Caulobacter sp. FWC2: one gene and its partners. The protein of the gene in region 1 interacts with the protein of each later gene in a pairwise test. Links are inferred from orthologs where the notes say so. Each region holds a gene or a part of one and is shown on either strand. Other genes may lie near its edges.

Evidence for each region. Proteins that work in one complex are often made in the same cells at the same time.
Region 2: the proteins of grpE (region 1) and CSW62_RS19485 interact in binary tests that used the Escherichia coli proteins (3 or more experiments, as listed by UniProt). The link is inferred for Caulobacter sp. FWC2 from one-to-one orthologs.
Region 3: the proteins of grpE (region 1) and groL interact in binary tests that used the Escherichia coli proteins (3 or more experiments, as listed by UniProt). The link is inferred for Caulobacter sp. FWC2 from one-to-one orthologs.

What each region holds. Positions count from the first base shown.
Region 1 is NZ_PEBF01000001.1:4,966,535-4,971,933, forward strand. Bases 1,306-4,018 are described here. They hold grpE (nucleotide exchange factor GrpE), read right to left. Parts: upstream 3,124-4,018; coding sequence 2,488-3,123; downstream 1,306-2,487. Other genes in these bases: dnaN (DNA polymerase III subunit beta), read right to left, coding at 1,306-2,332; hrcA (heat-inducible transcriptional repressor HrcA), read right to left, coding at 3,136-4,018. In the rest of the region: DNA replication/repair protein RecF, read right to left, coding at 1-621; CSW62_RS23400 (VOC family protein), read right to left, coding at 658-1,029; more of dnaN, read right to left, coding at 1,214-1,305; more of hrcA, read right to left, coding at 4,019-4,212; rph (ribonuclease PH), read left to right, coding at 4,362-5,078; CSW62_RS23425 (S1C family serine protease), read left to right, coding at 5,195-5,399. UniProt on the Escherichia coli protein: Participates actively in the response to hyperosmotic and heat shock by preventing the aggregation of stress-denatured proteins, in association with DnaK and GrpE. It is the nucleotide exchange factor for DnaK and may function as a thermosensor.
Region 2 is NZ_PEBF01000001.1:4,107,511-4,113,098, reverse strand. The notes cover bases 811-3,712. They hold CSW62_RS19485 (Nramp family divalent metal transporter), read right to left. Parts: upstream 2,977-3,712; coding sequence 1,645-2,976; downstream 811-1,644. Other genes in these bases: CSW62_RS19480 (GSU2403 family nucleotidyltransferase fold protein), read right to left, coding at 3,027-3,712; CSW62_RS19490 (MaoC family dehydratase), read right to left, coding at 1,015-1,461; CSW62_RS19495 (OsmC family protein), read right to left, coding at 811-951. Outside these bases: CSW62_RS19505 (serine protease), read left to right, coding at 1-79; more of CSW62_RS19495, read right to left, coding at 475-810; more of CSW62_RS19480, read right to left, coding at 3,713-4,040; CSW62_RS19475 (acyl-CoA synthetase), read right to left, coding at 4,110-5,588. UniProt on the Escherichia coli protein: H(+)-stimulated, divalent metal cation uptake system. Involved in manganese and iron uptake. Can also transport cadmium, cobalt, zinc and to a lesser extent nickel and copper. Involved in response to reactive oxygen.
Region 3 is NZ_PEBF01000001.1:581,288-586,836, forward strand. The notes cover bases 811-3,673. They hold groL (chaperonin GroEL), read right to left. Parts: upstream 3,133-3,673; coding sequence 1,489-3,132; downstream 811-1,488. Other genes in these bases: CSW62_RS02800 (IMCp domain-containing protein), read left to right, coding at 811-831; CSW62_RS02805 (hypothetical protein), read right to left, coding at 835-1,149; CSW62_RS26740 (hypothetical protein), read right to left, coding at 1,192-1,323; groES (co-chaperone GroES), read right to left, coding at 3,192-3,482; CSW62_RS02820 (VOC family protein), read left to right, coding at 3,659-3,673. Outside these bases: more of CSW62_RS02800, read left to right, coding at 1-810; more of CSW62_RS02820, read left to right, coding at 3,674-4,042; CSW62_RS02825 (DUF4345 family protein), read left to right, coding at 4,072-4,497; CSW62_RS02830 (methylated-DNA--[protein]-cysteine S-methyltransferase), read right to left, coding at 4,494-5,006; CSW62_RS02835 (acyl-CoA dehydrogenase family protein), read right to left, coding at 5,183-5,549.

The DNA of each region.
Region 1 (5,399 bases):
GGCCTGGCTCAGCAAGGCGCCGGACTCCGCCAGCCGGGCCTCCAGGGCGTTCAGCCAGGTTGCGTCCGGCGCGCGACCGGCCTCGGCCGCATCGGTCAGCAGCCGCATGCGCTCGCGCTGGGCCTTGTCATAGGCGTTGGCGTTGGCCGCATGGCCAGGCTCGCCAGCGAAGACCAGCCGGTCGAAGAACCGCCGACGCTCGGAGGCGGCTTCCAGAAACAGGCGATCCTGGGCCGGCGTCAACCAGATCGGCCGGACGAGGTCGGCCAGGCGGCCGGGCGAGACGGTCTCGCCCTCAATACGCACGGTGCGGCGGGCGGCCCCACCCTGTTCCACGCCGGTGCCGATGCGGAGGGGAGCATCCTCACCGGACTCGACCTCGGCGGCCACGGCCCAGGCGCGGCCGACGGTCTCGCCGGGCATCCGCCGGCCGACTTCGGCCATGCTGGCGCCTCGCAGCCCCTTTCCGGGACTCAGCAGGCTGATCGCCTCGAGGAGGTTGGTCTTGCCGGCCCCGTTAGCCCCGAACAGGTAGACGCTACGCCCCTCGGTCTCGAGGCTGGCGCGCTCGTAGGAGCGGAAGTCCGTCAAGGTCAGGGAAAGCAAAGCGGCCGACGCCATGGCGCGTTCTTAAGCGGTGTCGCCGGCCGAAGCTACTCAGCCCATCTTGTAGCCGCAGAGCTTGTTGCCATCCAGGTCGCGGAAATAGGCGAAATAGACCTTGGGCATCCGCGCGCCCGGCGCGCCCTCGTCCGTGCCGCCCAGCTCCAGCGCCTTGGCGTGGAAGGCATCGACCTCCTCGACCGTATCGAAAGCGAAGCCGCCCATCATGCCGTTGCCGATGCAGGCCGGATTGCCGTCGTACGGACCCAGCACCCCGAACATGCAGCCATCACCACGATAGAGGCGGCCGCCGGACGGGTGCTCGAACAACGGCTTCATGCCGATCGAGCCCAGCAGGCCGTCATAGAAGGCCTTGGCCTTCTCCAGGTCGTTCGAGCCGACCGTCACGTAGTTAATCTTAGCCATGAGCACCTCCCGTTTTCTTGGAAAACGGACATTAGCGCGCTTATAACCAATCGCAATATGACCCTACGGCAGAGGGCGTCGTGGGCAATGTCGACCCCCGCCCCACGATGCCTCCGCAGTGCGCCAGACAGCAGAACGGGCGCCGAAGCGCCCGCTCTTCGTTCCTCAGGACTCCATCGCGAGATCAGACCCGCAGCGGCATCAGCACGTACTTCACGCCCGGGTCGACCGGATCGACCACCAGGGTCGGGCTGGCCGGGTCGGCGAAGCGGAACTCGGCGATCGGTCCGCCGATCTGGCCGCAGACGTCCAGCAGGTAGCGGGCGTTGAAGCCGATCTCGAAGGGCTCGCCGTCGTAATCAACCTCGACCTCTTCCACGGCCTGGCCGGCTTCCATGTTGCGGACGGTCAGGGTGATGCGGCCCGGCTCGATGGCCAGCTTCACAGAACGGCTCTTCTCGGCCGAGATGGTGGCCACCCGGTCGACAGCCTTGGCGAACAGGTCGTTGTCCAAGGTCAGGATCTTGGCGTTGTCGCGCGGGATGACGCGCAGATAGTCCGGGAAGGCGCCGTCGATGACCTTGGACGTCAGGGCGGCCTGGCCAAACTCGAAGCGGACCTTCTGGGGCGAAAGCTGCAGGTCGACCGTCTCGCCGGCCGATTCCATCAGGCGGCGGGCTTCTGCGATGGTCTTGCGCGGGATGATCACGCCCGGCAGGCCGGCAGCGCCTTCCGGCGCCGGCATCTCGGCCAGGGCCAGGCGGTGGCCGTCGGTGGCCACGGCGCGCAGCTTGGTCTCTCCGCCTTCATTGACCGTGTGGACGTAGAGGCCGTTCAGGTAATAGCGGGTCTCTTCGGTCGAGATCGCGAAGCGGGTCTTGTCGATCAGGCGGATCAGCTCGTTGGTGTCGACCGCGATCCGGCTGGAGAGGCCGTCGCTGCTCATCACCGGGAAGTCGCCGGCCGGCAGCACCGGCAGGTTGAAGCGCGAGCGGCCCGCCTGGATCACCAGGCGCGGATCGTCGCCGCTGAAGCTCAGCGAAACGTCGGCGCCGTCGGGCAGCTTGCGGACGATTTCATACAGGGTGTGGGCCGGCGCCGTGATCTGGCCGGGCACGTCGATCTGGGCGAAGCCCTCGTCGATGATCTCCATGTCCAGATCGGTGGCCGAGAAGGACAGGCGATCGCCCTCGGCCGACAGCAGGATATTCGACAGGATCGGAATGGTGTTGCGCCGCTCGACGACGCTCTGCACGTGACTCAGCGCCTTCAGGAGCGCCGCCCGTTCGATTGTAAGCTTCATAGTCCGGTCCAGATCGTGCGGGCTGAACGCAAGGAATCGCCCGCTACCCCCGTTGAGAATGGACCGCCGACATTATCGCAAAGCGCGGAGGGCGAAAGGGGGCGCGCCCGTCATTCGCGCGCCCCGCGGTCCGAAAAACGAAGCTTTCGGCCTCGTCAGGCCTTCTGGTCGAACGAACCGCCCGAGCTGTCGCCGTCCGCGCCGGCGCCGGCATACGGATTGGCGGCCGCCGAGGGCTCGTTGGCGGAGGGGCCGGTCGAGCCCTTAGCCGCCACGGCGACCATGGCCGGACGCACCAGGCGCCCCATCAGCTCGTAGCCGGCCTGCAGCACGGTGATCACGCCGCCGGCGGCGACGTCGGTCGCCGGCTGCTCCATCACGGCCTGGTGCAGGTGCGGATCGAACTTCTCGCCCTTGGCCGGCGCGATCTGCTTGAGGCCATTGCGTTCGAAGGCGCCGAGCAGCTCCTTCTCGGTCATCTCGACGCCGATGATGAAGTTCTTCACCGCCGCGTCGGTCGAGTCCTTGGGGCTGTGGGCCGTGGCGCGCGACAGGTTGTCGGCGACGCCCAGCAGGTCGCGGCCGAACTTCTGGATCGCGTAGGCGCGGGCGTCGTTCATCTCGCGCTCGGCGCGGCGCTTGGTGTTCTCCGCCTCGGCGGCGTAGCGCAGGGCCTGCTCCTTGAGCGCGGCCACTTCCAGCTGCAGCGCCGCGATCTCCTGCGACGCATCGCCAAAGTCTTCCGCGCCCTCGAAGGCGATGTCTTCAGCCGGCGTTTGCTCGTCGGTCATCTCGTACAGTCCTTATCCATCCATCATCCGTCCGAGCACCCGGGCGGTGTAGTCCACCAACGGAATGACTCGGGCGTAGTTCAAACGCGCGGGCCCGATCACGCCGATCGCGCCCAGCACCTTCTGTCGGCCCGTCATATAGGGCGCCGCGATCACCGAGGAACCCGAAAGCGAAAAGAGCCGCGTCTCCGCTCCGATATAGATGCGCACGCCCTCGGCGTCACGGACGTCGTCCAGCAGGCCGATCAGCTGGCCCTTCTGCTCCAGGTCGTCGAACAGCTGGCGCACGCGGTCGATGTCCTCGCGGGCCCGAGCGTTGACCAGGAGGTTCCCCTGCCCTCGCACGATCAGCGAGCGGGCGTCGCCCTCGCCGCCGCTCCAGGCGGCCAGCCCGTCCTCGACCAGGCGGGCGGCGGTCTCGTCCAGCTGGCGACGGGCGATGTCCAGCTCGCCGCCCATCTCGCTGCGCGCCTCGGACAGGGTGCGGCCGCGCAGGCGGGCGTTGAGGAAGTTGCTGGCCTCCTGAAGCGCCGAGGGCGTCACGCCGGGAGCCTGGCGCATCAGCCGGTTCTCGACCTGGCCGTCCTCGAACACCATGACCGCCAGCACCTGGCCGCCGCCCAGCGGCACGAACTCCACATGCTTGACCCCGCCTTCGCGGACGGGGGTGACGACGATGCCCGCCCCGCCGGCCAGGCCGGAGAGGATGGACGAGGCCTCGCCCAGGGCTTCCTCGAACGAGCGCCCCTTCACGGCCAGCCGCGCCTCGATGGCGCGCTTTTCCTCTTCGCCGATGTCGCCGACTTCCAGAAAGCCGTCGACGAACATCCGCAGGCCCGCGTGGGTCGGCATCCGACCGGCGCTGGTGTGAGGGGCGTCCAGCAGGCCCAGTTGCGCCAGGTCCTGCATGGTGTTGCGGATCGACGCCGGCGACAAAGCCAGGCCGCCCTTGGAAATGGTGCGCGACCCGACCGGCTCGCCGGTCTCCAGGTACGACTCCACCACCCGGCGGAAGATATCGCGGGCGCGGCTGTCCATCTCGCCAAGACCAGGCGCGGGGACGATCGGACCAGGGAAGAGATGCGTCATGTTCTAAAAGGCCATGAGGGGCGTGTCGTTTGGGACCCGGTCGGCGGACAAAAGCGGTCGGCCTCTTTCAACCGCGCCTCGCAATAGGATAAGCGGCCTGACACACACATTCAAAGCCCCTCCCTTTTCTAAAGACCGGAGTTTCTAGCATGCGTCCGTCCGAACGCGCCCCCGACCAGCTGCGCGCCGTTACGCTGGAAACTGGCGTCAACCGCTACGCCGAAGGCTCCTGCCTGATCAGCTTCGGCCACACCAAGGTGCTGGTCACCGCCACGGTCGAAGAAAACGTCCCGGGCTGGATGCGCAACAAGGGCGCCGGCTGGGTCACCGCCGAGTACGGCATGCTGCCCCGCGCCACCCACACCCGCGGCCGCCGCGAAGCCGCCGCCGGCAAGCAGACCGGCCGCACCCAGGAGATTCAGCGCCTGATCGGCCGCAGCTTGCGCGCCGTCGTCGACCTGAAGGCCCTGGGCGAACGCCAGATCAGCCTGGACTGCGACGTCATCCAGGCCGACGGCGGCACCCGCACCGCCGCCATCACCGGCGCCTGGGTCGCCCTGCGCCTGGCGGTCAACTACCTGCTGGCCGAAGGCGTGCTGAAGACCGACCCGATTCTGGGCCAGGTGGCGGCCGTCTCGTGCGGCGTCTTCAAGGACACCCCCGTCCTCGATCTCGACTACGAGGAAGACTCCAGCGCCGAGGCCGACAGCAACTTCGTCCTGACCGGTGTGGGCGACATCGTCGAGATCCAGGCCACCGGCGAAAAGCGCGGCTTCACTCGCGCCGAGTTCGAGACCCTGTTCGGCCTGGCCGAGAAGGGCATCAACGAGCTGTTCGTCATCCAACGGGCGGCGATCGAAGCCTAACGGCCGCCGTCCTTCCCGCAAGAAGAACGGGGTGGCCGCGCCATCCCGTTCGGGCCGCACTTGCCGGAACGGGGTAACGGTCCCAGATTCCAGATCCAAGGATTCAGGAGTTCTGCGTGACCACCCCGTTCGAAGGCCATGAAGTCGAAGCCCGCCTGCGCCCGTCGGCGGAGGCCTATCGCTTCGACCTGGACCAGGCGCTGGCCTCTATGGTGGCGCTGGAAGCGACCGTCCCGCCCGACGCCTATACGGCGGGCATCCTGGGGACCGAGCGCGTCGGCAATGGCGTGGTCATCGGCCCCGGCGGCCTGGTGCTGACCA
Region 2 (5,588 bases), 860 kb from region 1 along the record:
AAGCAAGCCGGAACCGAGCATACCCGGCGCGGTCGCGGCGGTGGCGATCTCGGCCAATGCGATGGGCGCTTCGCACTAGGACTCTAACATTTAGAGCGTAGCGGGCGCCGAAACCGCTCACACTTTCGGCTGCCACGCTCTAGGACTATTTCGGAACGCGATGCGCGCCAGGCCCGTTCTTGTGGGGAGTTCAACACCACACACAGGAGTGAGCCATGAGCACCAATCGTGTCGAAGGCGCTATCGACAAGGGCGTGGGCGCCGTCAAGGAAGCCGCTGGCAAGGCCACCGGCAACGAACGCCTCGAAGCCGAAGGCGCCGTCCAGAAAGCCAAGGGCGACGTGCAGAACAAGGTCGGCCAGGCTCAGGACAAGATCGGCGACGCGATCAAGAAGTGAACGCCGAGCTATGACTAGACGAAACGGCCGCCGGAGCGATCCGGCGGCCGTTTTCGTTTTGGACGGGGGCCGCCTGTCAGGCGTCCGCTTCCTCGTACGTCGCCGCATAGGCCACTGGGAAGTTCACCGACCTGGCGATGAAGCAGACCTTGTGGATCTCATGGTGGATGGCGTCGGCCTTCGCGAGGTCCGCGCCGCGCTCTACCCGGATATGGGGCTTCAGCGTCGCGCTCAGGAAGCGGCCGGCGCCGTCGGGCGTGCTCTCGCCGACGCCGATCGGCTGGTCCCGGTAGCCGCGCACCACGATCCCGGCCACCGAGGCCAGGTGCAGGTACCACAGCATGTGGCAGGCGCTTAGCGAGGACAGCAGCAGGTCTTCGGGATTGTGCAGCGTCGGATCGCCGCCCAGAAGCGGATCGTTGGAGCAGGGGACGGGCGGCTTGCCGGGCGTGGCGATGGTCCAGGTCCGGTCATAGCCGCGATAGGTCTTCGTGCCCTGGCCCCGATCGCCGGTCCATTCGATCAGGCTGGTATAGTCGTGCTGCTTGGCCATCGGACGCTCCTCGGACCATTGGACGCTTAGCGCGATTCCGCCGGCCCGAGGCGCGTGGAGCGCTTACCCGTAGATGACCGAAATCGTCTCGGCCACGCAGGCCGGGCGTTCCTCGCCCTCGATCTCGATGGTGCACTCGTTCTTCATCTGCAGGCCGCCCGACTTGGGCTCGGCCGACAGCAGCTTCTGGCGCATGCGCACGCGCTTGCCGACCCGGACCATGCCGGTGAAGCGGACCTTGTCGCAGCCATAGTTGATGCCGCGCGTGACGCCGGTGACGCGCAGGATGTCCGCGCCCAGCATCGGGATCAGCGACAGGGTCAGGTAGCCGTGGGCGATCGGACCGCCGATCTCGCGGGTGGCGCGCTCGACGTCGACGTGGATCCACTGGTGGTCACCGGTGGCCTCGGCGAACAGGTTGACGCGCTCCTGGGTGACCTCGACCCAGTCGGACACGCCGATCTCCTGGCCAACCAGGCTGGCGACGTCAGCGTAGGCGACTTCCTTCATGGTGTTTTCTCTCCCTCGAACAGTTGTTCGGATGGATCGCATGGGACAGCAGTCACGGCAAGCTTTCCCCTCCCCCTTCGATGGGGGAGGGGCAGGGGGGGATGCGGCGGTTGATGCCGCGCAATTCCGTCAAGCGGTGTCACCCCCATCCCCGACCCTTCCCCCATCAAAGGGGGAAGGGGGCTAAATGAAGGTCGAAACCACCAGCCAGACATTCGCCGCCGAGATCACCACGAACAGGAACCAGGCCACGGTCTTGGTGATCCAGCCGTTGGCGAAGGTCCCCATCAGCGCCTTGTCGTCGGTGAAGCGCAGCAGCGGCCAGATGGCGAACGGCAGTTGGGCGCTCAGCACCACCTGGGTCAGCACCAGCAGCTTGCCGACCGAGTGCTCGCCCAGGGTCAGCACGCCGATCAGGGCCGGGACGATGGCCAGGCCCCGGGTGATCAGCCGCCGCTGCCAGCAGGGGATCTTCAGGTCCAGGAACCCCTCCAGGATCACCTGGCCGGCGATGGTGCCGGTGAAGGTCGAGCTCTGGCCCGAGGCGAACAGGGCGATGGCGAACAGTACGCCGGCCAGCGCGCCGCCGGTGATGGGGGCCAGCAGTTTGTGCGCCTCCTCGATGCCAGCGACTTCCGTCAGGCCGGATCCGTGGAAGGCCGAAGCCGCCAGGACCAGGATCGCGGCGTTGATGAACAGGGCCAGCAGCAGCGAGACGACGGTGTCGATGGTCGACAGGCGGATCGCGGCCCGCTTGCCCGGCGTGTCGGTCGGCGTCATCCGCGTCTGCACGATCGCCGAGTGCAGATAGAGGTTATGCGGCATGATCGTCGCGCCCAGGATGCCGATCGCCAGATAGAGCGCGTTGCCCTGCTTCAGCGCGTCCAGCGAGGGAACCAGACCCCGCGCGACGTCGCCGGCATTGGGCGGGGCCAGGATCAGTTGAACGAGGAAGCAGATCCCGATCGTCGAGATCAGGCCCAGGATGATCGCCTCCAGCTGCCGGAAACCCTTGCCCTTCAGGCCCAGCACGATGACCGTGTCCAGGGCGGTCAGCAGCGCGCCGCCCCACAGCGGAATGCCCAGCAGCAGTTTGAAGGCCAGGGCGCTGCCCAGCACCTCGGCGATGTCGCAGGCGATGATGGCCAGCTCGGCCAGCAGCCACTGTATCCGCACCGCGCGCGGCCCGAACCGCTCGCGCGACATCCGCGCCAGGTCCATGCCGGTGACCAGGCCCAGCCGCATCGACAGGGTCTGCAGCACGATCGCCGCCAGGCTGGACAGCACCACCACGAACAGCAGGGACGTGCCGTAGCGCGAGCCGGCTTCGATGTCGGTCGCCCAGTTGCCGGGATCCATGTAGCCGACGCTGACCAGCAGGCCGGGCCCGGCCACCCGCAGCATTCGCTTCCAGGCCGGCAGACCATCGGGCACGGCGACGGCGCCGCGGACCTCGGCCGGACAGAACGGGGCGGTGGCGGTCTTGGGCAGGCGGTCGAGGAGGGCTGCGAGCATGGCCAAGCGTTACCGTGGATTCGCCGGACTTATAGAACCAAAGGCGCGGCTTAGCGCTCCAACGCCGCGCGTGCGGCCTCGGGCAGCAGGCTGACGGCCTCATCCAGCAAGGTTCGCCACGTCTCGCCGCGCTCGCGGGCCTCGGCATAGGCGTCGCGCAGGGCGAAGGGGTCGTCCTGGGCTAGCGCCTGAATCAATGCGGCCGCCTGTTCGAGATCCTTCCGCCGCTTCGGGTTGGCTTGGCTGCGTTTGCGCGAGATGATCAGCTTGTGCACCGCGTAACGCGCCGGGGCGGGAACGCGCACCAGCACGCCGTCGCCATGCAATACGGCGGCTTCGATGGTTTCCCGCAGCAGGAAATCCAGGAAGCGCAGGGGCGTGGCGTCAGTCTTCAAGGCGTCGAGGCGTGATGTCTCCTCGTCGCCCGCGTGCCGGCTGGTGGTCAGAACGTCGACCGCGTAGCCGTCGGGGGTGCGGTAGGTCGCGCTCTTGCTGGGGTCCAGCTTGGGTACGGGAGAGAAGGCCGTATCGGCCGTGCGTAGAACCTCCAGGAACGACCGGTCTAGCCCGTCATCCAGCGCCATTGAGATCCCATAGTCCTGCGCGATGTCGAGGTCGCCGGTCCTCACCGCCTGGGCGGGCAGCGCAAAGCCCAGCAGGGCGCCGTAGGTCTGGAAGGCAACGGTGCCGACGATCGCCGCGCGCAAGCGGAAGACGCCGGCCTGGGCGAGCGCTTGGAGGAGGCGGCCCGTTCGCTCGTCCGGCGCATGAAGTCCGGCCCCGCGCAGGGCGCGCACCAGCATGCGCCGACCGTCCGCCGCGCTCTTCAGGGATTTGGCGCGTTCGATGGTCTCGAGCAGTTCGGGTGTTTCGGGACCCAGGTAGCGCTCGGGGCGCTGGCCTTCCACCTGCCTGGACCGGACATACCAGTAGAAGCGTCCCTTGCGTTCGCGACGTAGGAAGTTTGCCCCCTCGCCAAACTCCGCGATCTGCGCGGCGCGCAACTGGTCGAGAAGCTCGGCGACATTGGTATGGATCGCCAGGGGAAGGCGCGGAAGGGTCACGACATCACCGTTGCCACCACTTCCGATAAAGTGGTGGCAACTTTTCGGAAAATCAACAGGAAGATTGACCTAGACGATCCGGCTCTCGCCTTTGCCCCAGTACGCATCCCGGATCAGCCGCTTGTAGAGCTTGCCGGTCGGATGCCTGGGCAGCTCAGCCATGAAGTCGATGCGGCGCGGCGACTTCACGTGGCTGAGATTGGCGCGGGCGAAGGCCATCAGTTCGGCGGCGAGGGCGGTCTGGTCCTCGGCGTGGTCCATGGGCTGGATGACGGCCACGACCTTCTCGCCCATCTCTTCGCAGGGCGCCCCGACCACGGCGGCGTCGGCGACCTTGGGGTGGGTGATCAGCAGGTTCTCGATCTCCTGCGGATAGATGTTCACCCCGCCCGAAATGATCATGAAGCTCTTGCGGTCGGTCAGGTAGAGATAGCCCTCTTCGTCCGCCCAGCCCACGTCGCCCAGGGTTGTCCAGCCGTGCTTGTTGTAGCTCTCGGCGGTCTTTTCCGGGGCGTTGTGGTAGTTCACCGCCGGGCCGTTGGCGAAATAGACCGCGCCCTCGGTGCGCGGGGGGACCAGGTCGCCGGCCTCGTCGCAGATGCGCAGCTCGCCCAGCACCGCCTGGCCGACGCTGCCCTTGTGGGTCAGCCAGTTCTCGGAATTGATCCAGCAGAAGCCGTTGCCCTCGGTGCCGGCGTAGTACTCGTAGATCACCGGCCCCCACCAGGCGATCATCTGCTCCTTGACGGGGATCGGGCAGGGAGCGGCGGCGTGGACCGCCGATTTCATCGACGACACGTCGTACTTTGCGCGGACCTCTTCCGGCAGCTTCAGCATCCGGACGAAGTGGGTCGGGACGAACTGGCCGCAATTGACCTTGTGGCGCTCGATAAGGGCAAGGGCCGTCTCGGGATCGAACTTCTCCAGCACGATCATCGTGCCGCCCAGCTTGTGGACGCTCATGCACCAGCGCAGCGGAGCGGCGTGGTAGAGCGGGGCGGGCGAGATGTAGATGCTGTCGCCCGAGAAGCCGAACAGGCCCTGGGCCATCATCTGCAAGGCGTTGGGCGCGTCGATCGGGCCGCCGTTCAGGGCCGGCTTTACGCCCTTGGGCCGGCCGGTGGTGCCGGACGAATAGAGCATGTCCGAGCCGGCGCTTTCATCGGCGATCGGCGTGGTCGGCTCGTCGGCGCGGGCCTGCTCGAAGTCGGCATAGGCGCCGTATGTCCCGCCGACCGCGAACAGGGTCAGGTCCGGGACCAGCCGGGCCACCTCGTCGATCAGCGGGCCCATGGCGGTCGAGGTGATGAACACCTTCGCCCCGCAGTCCTTGAGGATGTATTCGACCTCGGCGGCGGTCAGCTTGGTCGAGACGCAGACGAAATACAGCCCCGCCCGCTGCGCCGCCCAGGCGACCTCGAAGAAGCGGGCGTTGTTCTCCATCAGGATGGCGATGACGTCGCCCTGGGTCAGGCCCAGCGACCGGAACAGGTGCGCGCCCTGGTTCGAGCGCTGGTCCAGCTGGGCGTAGGTCACGACCTCGCCGGA
Region 3 (5,549 bases), 4.4 Mb from region 1 along the record:
CGGCCGGTCGTGGTCGAAAAGCGTATCGAGGTGCCCGTCGAGAAGCTGGTCCAGGTTCCGGTCGAGAAGATCGTGGACCGGCCCGTCTATATCGACCGTCCGGTCGAGAAGATTGTCGAGAAGATCGTCGAAAAGCGCGTGGAAGTGCCGGTGGATCGTCCGGTCTATGTGGATCGTCCGGTTCCCGTGGATCGCCCCGTCCCTGTGGACCGTCCCGTTCCGACCCCGGCCCCGACGGTCACGCCGTGCCAGCAGGCCTGTTCAGGCCCGGGCGGTGAGGTGGTCGACAGGATCATTCAGGTGCCGGTCTACGTCTATGTCGACCGCCCGGTGGACCGCCCGGTCTATGTGCCGGTCCAGCAGCAGGGCGGCTGCCAGCCCCGCGTCTGCGGAGGCGCGGTCTACCAGCAGCAGTGCAGCCCTTGCGGCGGACAACGCTACGAGGACAGCTATTACGAGGAGAGCCGCGAGCGCTCGTCCTACGAGTATTCGAGCGACTATTCGGGCTCGCGCTATAGCGCAGGCGGCGGCTGGAACGCGGGTTCCGTCGGCAGCTCGGCGTGGGGCAACTATATCGAGCCGCCGCCCCTGCCGATGGGCTATGTCGGCGCGCAGTCGGGCGGGCGTGGCGGCGGTTACGGCGGTCCTGGCCTGGCAGGCGGTGGCGGCTATGCGGGCGGCTACGCCGGCAGCTCTTCGAGCGGCTATGCGTCGAGCTCGGCGTCGGCCTCAGCCTCTGCGTCGTCCTCGATCCACATCGGCGGCGGCTATCATGGCGGCGGCAGCAAGGGCGGCTGCGGCGCCTGCGGTGGCGGCGGCAAGCATCACTAGGGTCTAGAGCGAGAGCCAGCGCCTCGGGTTCTTGTCGCCCAGGGCGCGGGCCTCGCCGGGCTTGAGGCCCAGCTCACGCATCCGGTAGGCGACGATCTCGCGCAGCGCCTCGACGGGCTCCTGGCCTTTGACGGGGCTTGAGGCCACCGAGCCGGCGTTCATCGCCAGGTCCACGGCCGCCCACTCGGCCTGGGCGCGATCCGACTTTCCGACCGCGAAGTAGTGACGGACCGGCAGGCGCTCGCCCGCGACTTCGACCATCACGCCGATGACCCAGCCTTGAACGATCAGATCGGCGTCGGGGCGTTGGCGGAACATAGAGGCGCATGTAGCGCTCGCCAGGCCTCGCGGATAGGGCCTCTAGCCGATCAGCTGGAACGCTGCCTGGCTGACCAGGCCCAGCACAAGCCAAGCCGAGACGCCCACCAGGATGAGGCTGGTTCGCGACGCGCGGCGACGGCGCTGGGCGGGATACAAACGCACGAGCGACATTTCAGCCTCCATGCTCTGCAACGTGAGCGGAAGATTAACGTCGAACCTTCGCCTTGGTTCTCGCGCGTCACGGGAGTGTGAAACCGTCGTCATGCGGACAAAGAAAAAGGGCGGAGCCTCGCGGCCCCGCCCTCAATCATTTCAGCGTTTAGCCGACAGGACTTCTTAGAAATCCATGTCGCCCATGCCGCCCGGCATGCCGCCGCCCGGAGCGCCACCGGCGTTCTTCTTCGGGGCTTCGACGATGGCGGCTTCCGTGGTGATCAGCAGGCCGGCCACAGAAGCGGCGTCTTGCAGAGCGGTGCGGACCACCTTGGCCGGGTCGATGACGCCGTCGGCGATCAGGTCGACATATTGCTCGGTCTGGGCGTTGAAGCCGAACGAGGCGCTGGTGCTTTCCAGAACCTTGCCGACCACGATCGAGCCTTCGACGCCGGCGTTTTCGGCGATCTGACGGATCGGGGCCTGCAGGGCGCGACGGACGATGGCGATGCCAGCGGTCTGGTCGGCGTTGTCGCCGGTCAGGCCGGCCAGGGCTTGCGAAGCCTTCAGCAGAGCCGTGCCGCCGCCCGGGACGATGCCTTCATCGGCGGCCGCGCGGGTCGCGTTGAGGGCGTCGTCGACGCGGTCCTTCTTTTCCTTCACTTCGACTTCGGTCGAGCCGCCGACGCGGATGACCGCAACGCCGCCGGCCAGCTTGGCCAGGCGTTCTTGCAGCTTTTCCTTGTCGTAGTCCGACGTGGTGTCTTCGATCTGGCGCTTGATCTGGGCGATACGGGCTTCGATCGCGTCCTTTTCACCGATGCCGTCCACGATCGTGGTGTCGTCCTTGGTGATCGAGACCTTCTTGGCCTTGCCGAGCATGTCGAGCGACACGTTCTCGAGCTTGATGCCCAGGTCTTCCGACACGACTTGAGCGCCGGTCAGGATGGCCAGGTCTTCCAGCATGGCCTTGCGGCGATCGCCGAAGCCCGGAGCCTTGACGGCGGCGACGCGCAGGCCGCCACGCAGCTTGTTGACGACCAGCGTGGCCAGGGCCTCGCCTTCGACGTCTTCAGCGATGATGACCAGCGGGCGGCCCGACTGGACGACGGCTTCCAGCACCGGCAGCAGCGGCTGCAGCGACGACAGCTTCTTTTCGAACAGCAGGATGAGCGGCTCTTCGAGCTGAACTTCCATCTTGTCGGCGTTGGTGATGAAGTACGGCGACAGGTAGCCGCGGTCGAACTGCATGCCTTCGACGACGTCGAGTTCGGTCTCGGCGGTCTTGGCTTCTTCGACGGTGATGACGCCTTCGTTGCCGACCTTGTCCATGGCCTTGGCGATCATGTCGCCAACTTCCTTGTCGCCGTTGGCCGAGATGGTGCCGACCTGAGCGATTTCGGTGTTGGTGGTGACCTTCTTCGACGACGCCTTGATCTCGGCGACGACGATGGCGACGGCCTTGTCGATGCCGCGCTTCAGGTCCATCGGGTTCATGCCGGCGGCGACCGACTTCAGGCCTTCTTGCACGATGGCCTGGGCCAGGACCGTGGCGGTCGTGGTGCCGTCACCGGCCTTGTCGTTGGTCTTCGAGGCCACTTCGCGGATCATTTGCGCGCCGAGGTTCTCGAAACGATCGCTCAGTTCGATTTCCTTGGCGACCGAGACGCCGTCCTTGGTCGAGCGCGGGGCGCCGAAGGACTTTTCGATCACGACGTTGCGGCCCTTGGGGCCCAGGGTCACCTTCACCGCGTTGGCGAGGATGTTGACGCCGCGCAGCATCTTGTCGCGCGCGTCCGAAGAGAAATAAACGTCTTTAGCGGCCATGTGTATGAGCCCTTCTAAAAGAGAAACTAGGGGTCGAAAGCGAAGAGGACGGAGGAGGCTTAGGCCTCGACCACGCCCAGGACGTCGCTTTCCTTCATGATCAGGAGGTCCTGACCGTCGACCTTCACTTCCGTGCCCGACCACTTGCCGAACAGGATGCGATCACCAGCCTTCACGTCGAGAGCGACGACGTCGCCCTTGTCGTTACGCGCGCCGGGACCGACGGCGACGACTTCGCCTTCTTGCGGCTTTTCCTTGGCGGTGTCGGGGATGATGATCCCGCCCTTGGTCTTGGTTTCTTCTTCGACGCGCTTCACGAGGACGCGGTCGCCCAGGGGACGAAATTTCATGGGTGTTCTCCGTCGGAACGGTTTCAAATAAAGGCTGCGCTGGATCGGGGAGCGAGGCTGTTAGCAGTCGCTCCCATCGAGTGCCAACGCTGGGCGTGAGTTAGGCAGCGCGCTCGGTTGAGTCAAGGACAGGGTGGGCGAAGTTTTTGCGTCGCCTGACCAAGGGGAGACCGCTGATGTTCGATCATATGGGGCTTGGGGTGAGCGATTTCACCCGGTCGGCCGCCTTTTATGACGCCGCCCTGGCGCCGCTGGGGATCCGCCAGCTCTATGTCGTGCCCAAGGAATTCACCAACGGCGTCGACGTGGCGGGTTATGGCCGCGAGCGGCCGATGTTCTGGGTTTCCGGCCACGACACGACGCAGGGCAAGCTTCACGTCGCCTTCGCCGCGGAAACCCGCGCCCAGGTCGACGCCTTTTACGAAGCGGCGCTGAAGGCTGGCGGGAAAGACAATGGTTCGCCCGGACTTCGCCCACATTACGATAAGGACTATTACGGCGCGTTCGTTCTGGACCCGGACGGCTTCAACGTCGAGGCTGTCTGCCGCGCGCCCGAATAACGTCGAGAATAACAGGAGTTCCAAGGCCTATGTCGAGCTACGTCCTGTCGCTGTTCCTGGCGGTCCTGGCCTGCGTCATCGGCGGGAGCCTGGGCGGCATGATCCTGGCCCGGCCGCAGACCATGCTCGGCCTGGCGGGGCTGGCCGACGACGACACGCCCAAGCCGCCGCTGTTCGCCGAGGGCCGGGCCTTGGGCGGGGTGCTGATCGCCTCGCACGGCGTGGCGGCGCTCTATCTCGGCTACCAGCCGCGCATCGGAGCGGCCATGGCGTTAGCCTTGGCCGTCGCCTGGCTGGGCGCGGCGGCGGGAAGGGCGATCTCGGCGGCGATGGACGGCGAGGCCGGGCGCTACAACAGCGGCGCGATGGTGTTCAACGCCCTGATCGGCATCACGCTCAGCCTGCCGTTCTTCAATATCGGCCGCGTGGTGCTGGAAGGCGCGCGACTGGCCTAAAGCGCCTTCTCGTGCGCGAGCAGCCAGCGTTTGCGATCGATTCCGCCGCCGTAGCCGGTCAGCGCCCCGTCCATGCCGATCACCCGGTGGCAGGGCGCGACGATGCTGAGCGGGTTTGAGCCGTTGGCGTGGCCGGCGGCGCGGACCGCTAGCGGACGCCCGGCGCGACGGGCAAGCTCCGAATAGGTGATCGTCTCACCAGCCGGGATCCGCGTCAGGGCCGTCCACACCGCGTGCTGGAAGGCCGTGCCGTTGGTGACCCAAGCGAGGGTGTTCAGGGCTTCGAACTGGCCGGCGAAGTAGGCGGTGATGGCGTCGCGGATAGCGACCGGCGTCGCGCCAGGCTCGGGACGCAGCGGGCCGTAGTGCGTTTTCAGCAGGCGGTCGAGACGGTGCTCGTGGTCTTGGAAGTCCATCGCGCGCAGGGCGCCGGCCTCGTCGGTGACGATCAGCAACTCGCCGATCGGCGAGGGCGCGCGGTCCAGGAGCAGGCGAGCGGGGCGACTCATCGGGCGATCATCGCCGGGCGAGGCGAGGGTGTCCGCCCGGAATTTGCGGCGGTGAAGCCCCCTCCACCAGCTTCGCTGGTCCCCCTCCCCCATAAAGGGGGAGGAGAGTCCGTGATTGCTCCTCCCCCTTCATGGGGGAGGTGTCGCCGATAGGCGACGGAGGGGGCGGCGCTGACCTACCGAATCCCCGGCACGTGCAGAGCCGCTTCCTTCTCGGCCTTCTGCTTGTAAACGAGGTCGCCGTACTTGCCGTATTCCATGCGGGCGATCGTGCGCTGGTGCACCTCGTCCGGGCCGTCGGCCAGGCGCAGGGTGCGGATGCCGGCATAGGCCTTGGCCAGGCCGAAGTCGGTGGTCACGCCGCCGCCGCCGTGGGCCTGGATGGCGTCGTCGATGATCTTCAGGGCCAGGCGCGGGGCCGCGACCTTGATCATGGCGATCTCCAGACGGGCCGACTTGTTGCCGGCCTTGTCCATCATGTCGGCGGCCTTCAGGCACAGCAGGCGGCACATCTCGATGTCGATGCGGGCGTCGGCGACGCGC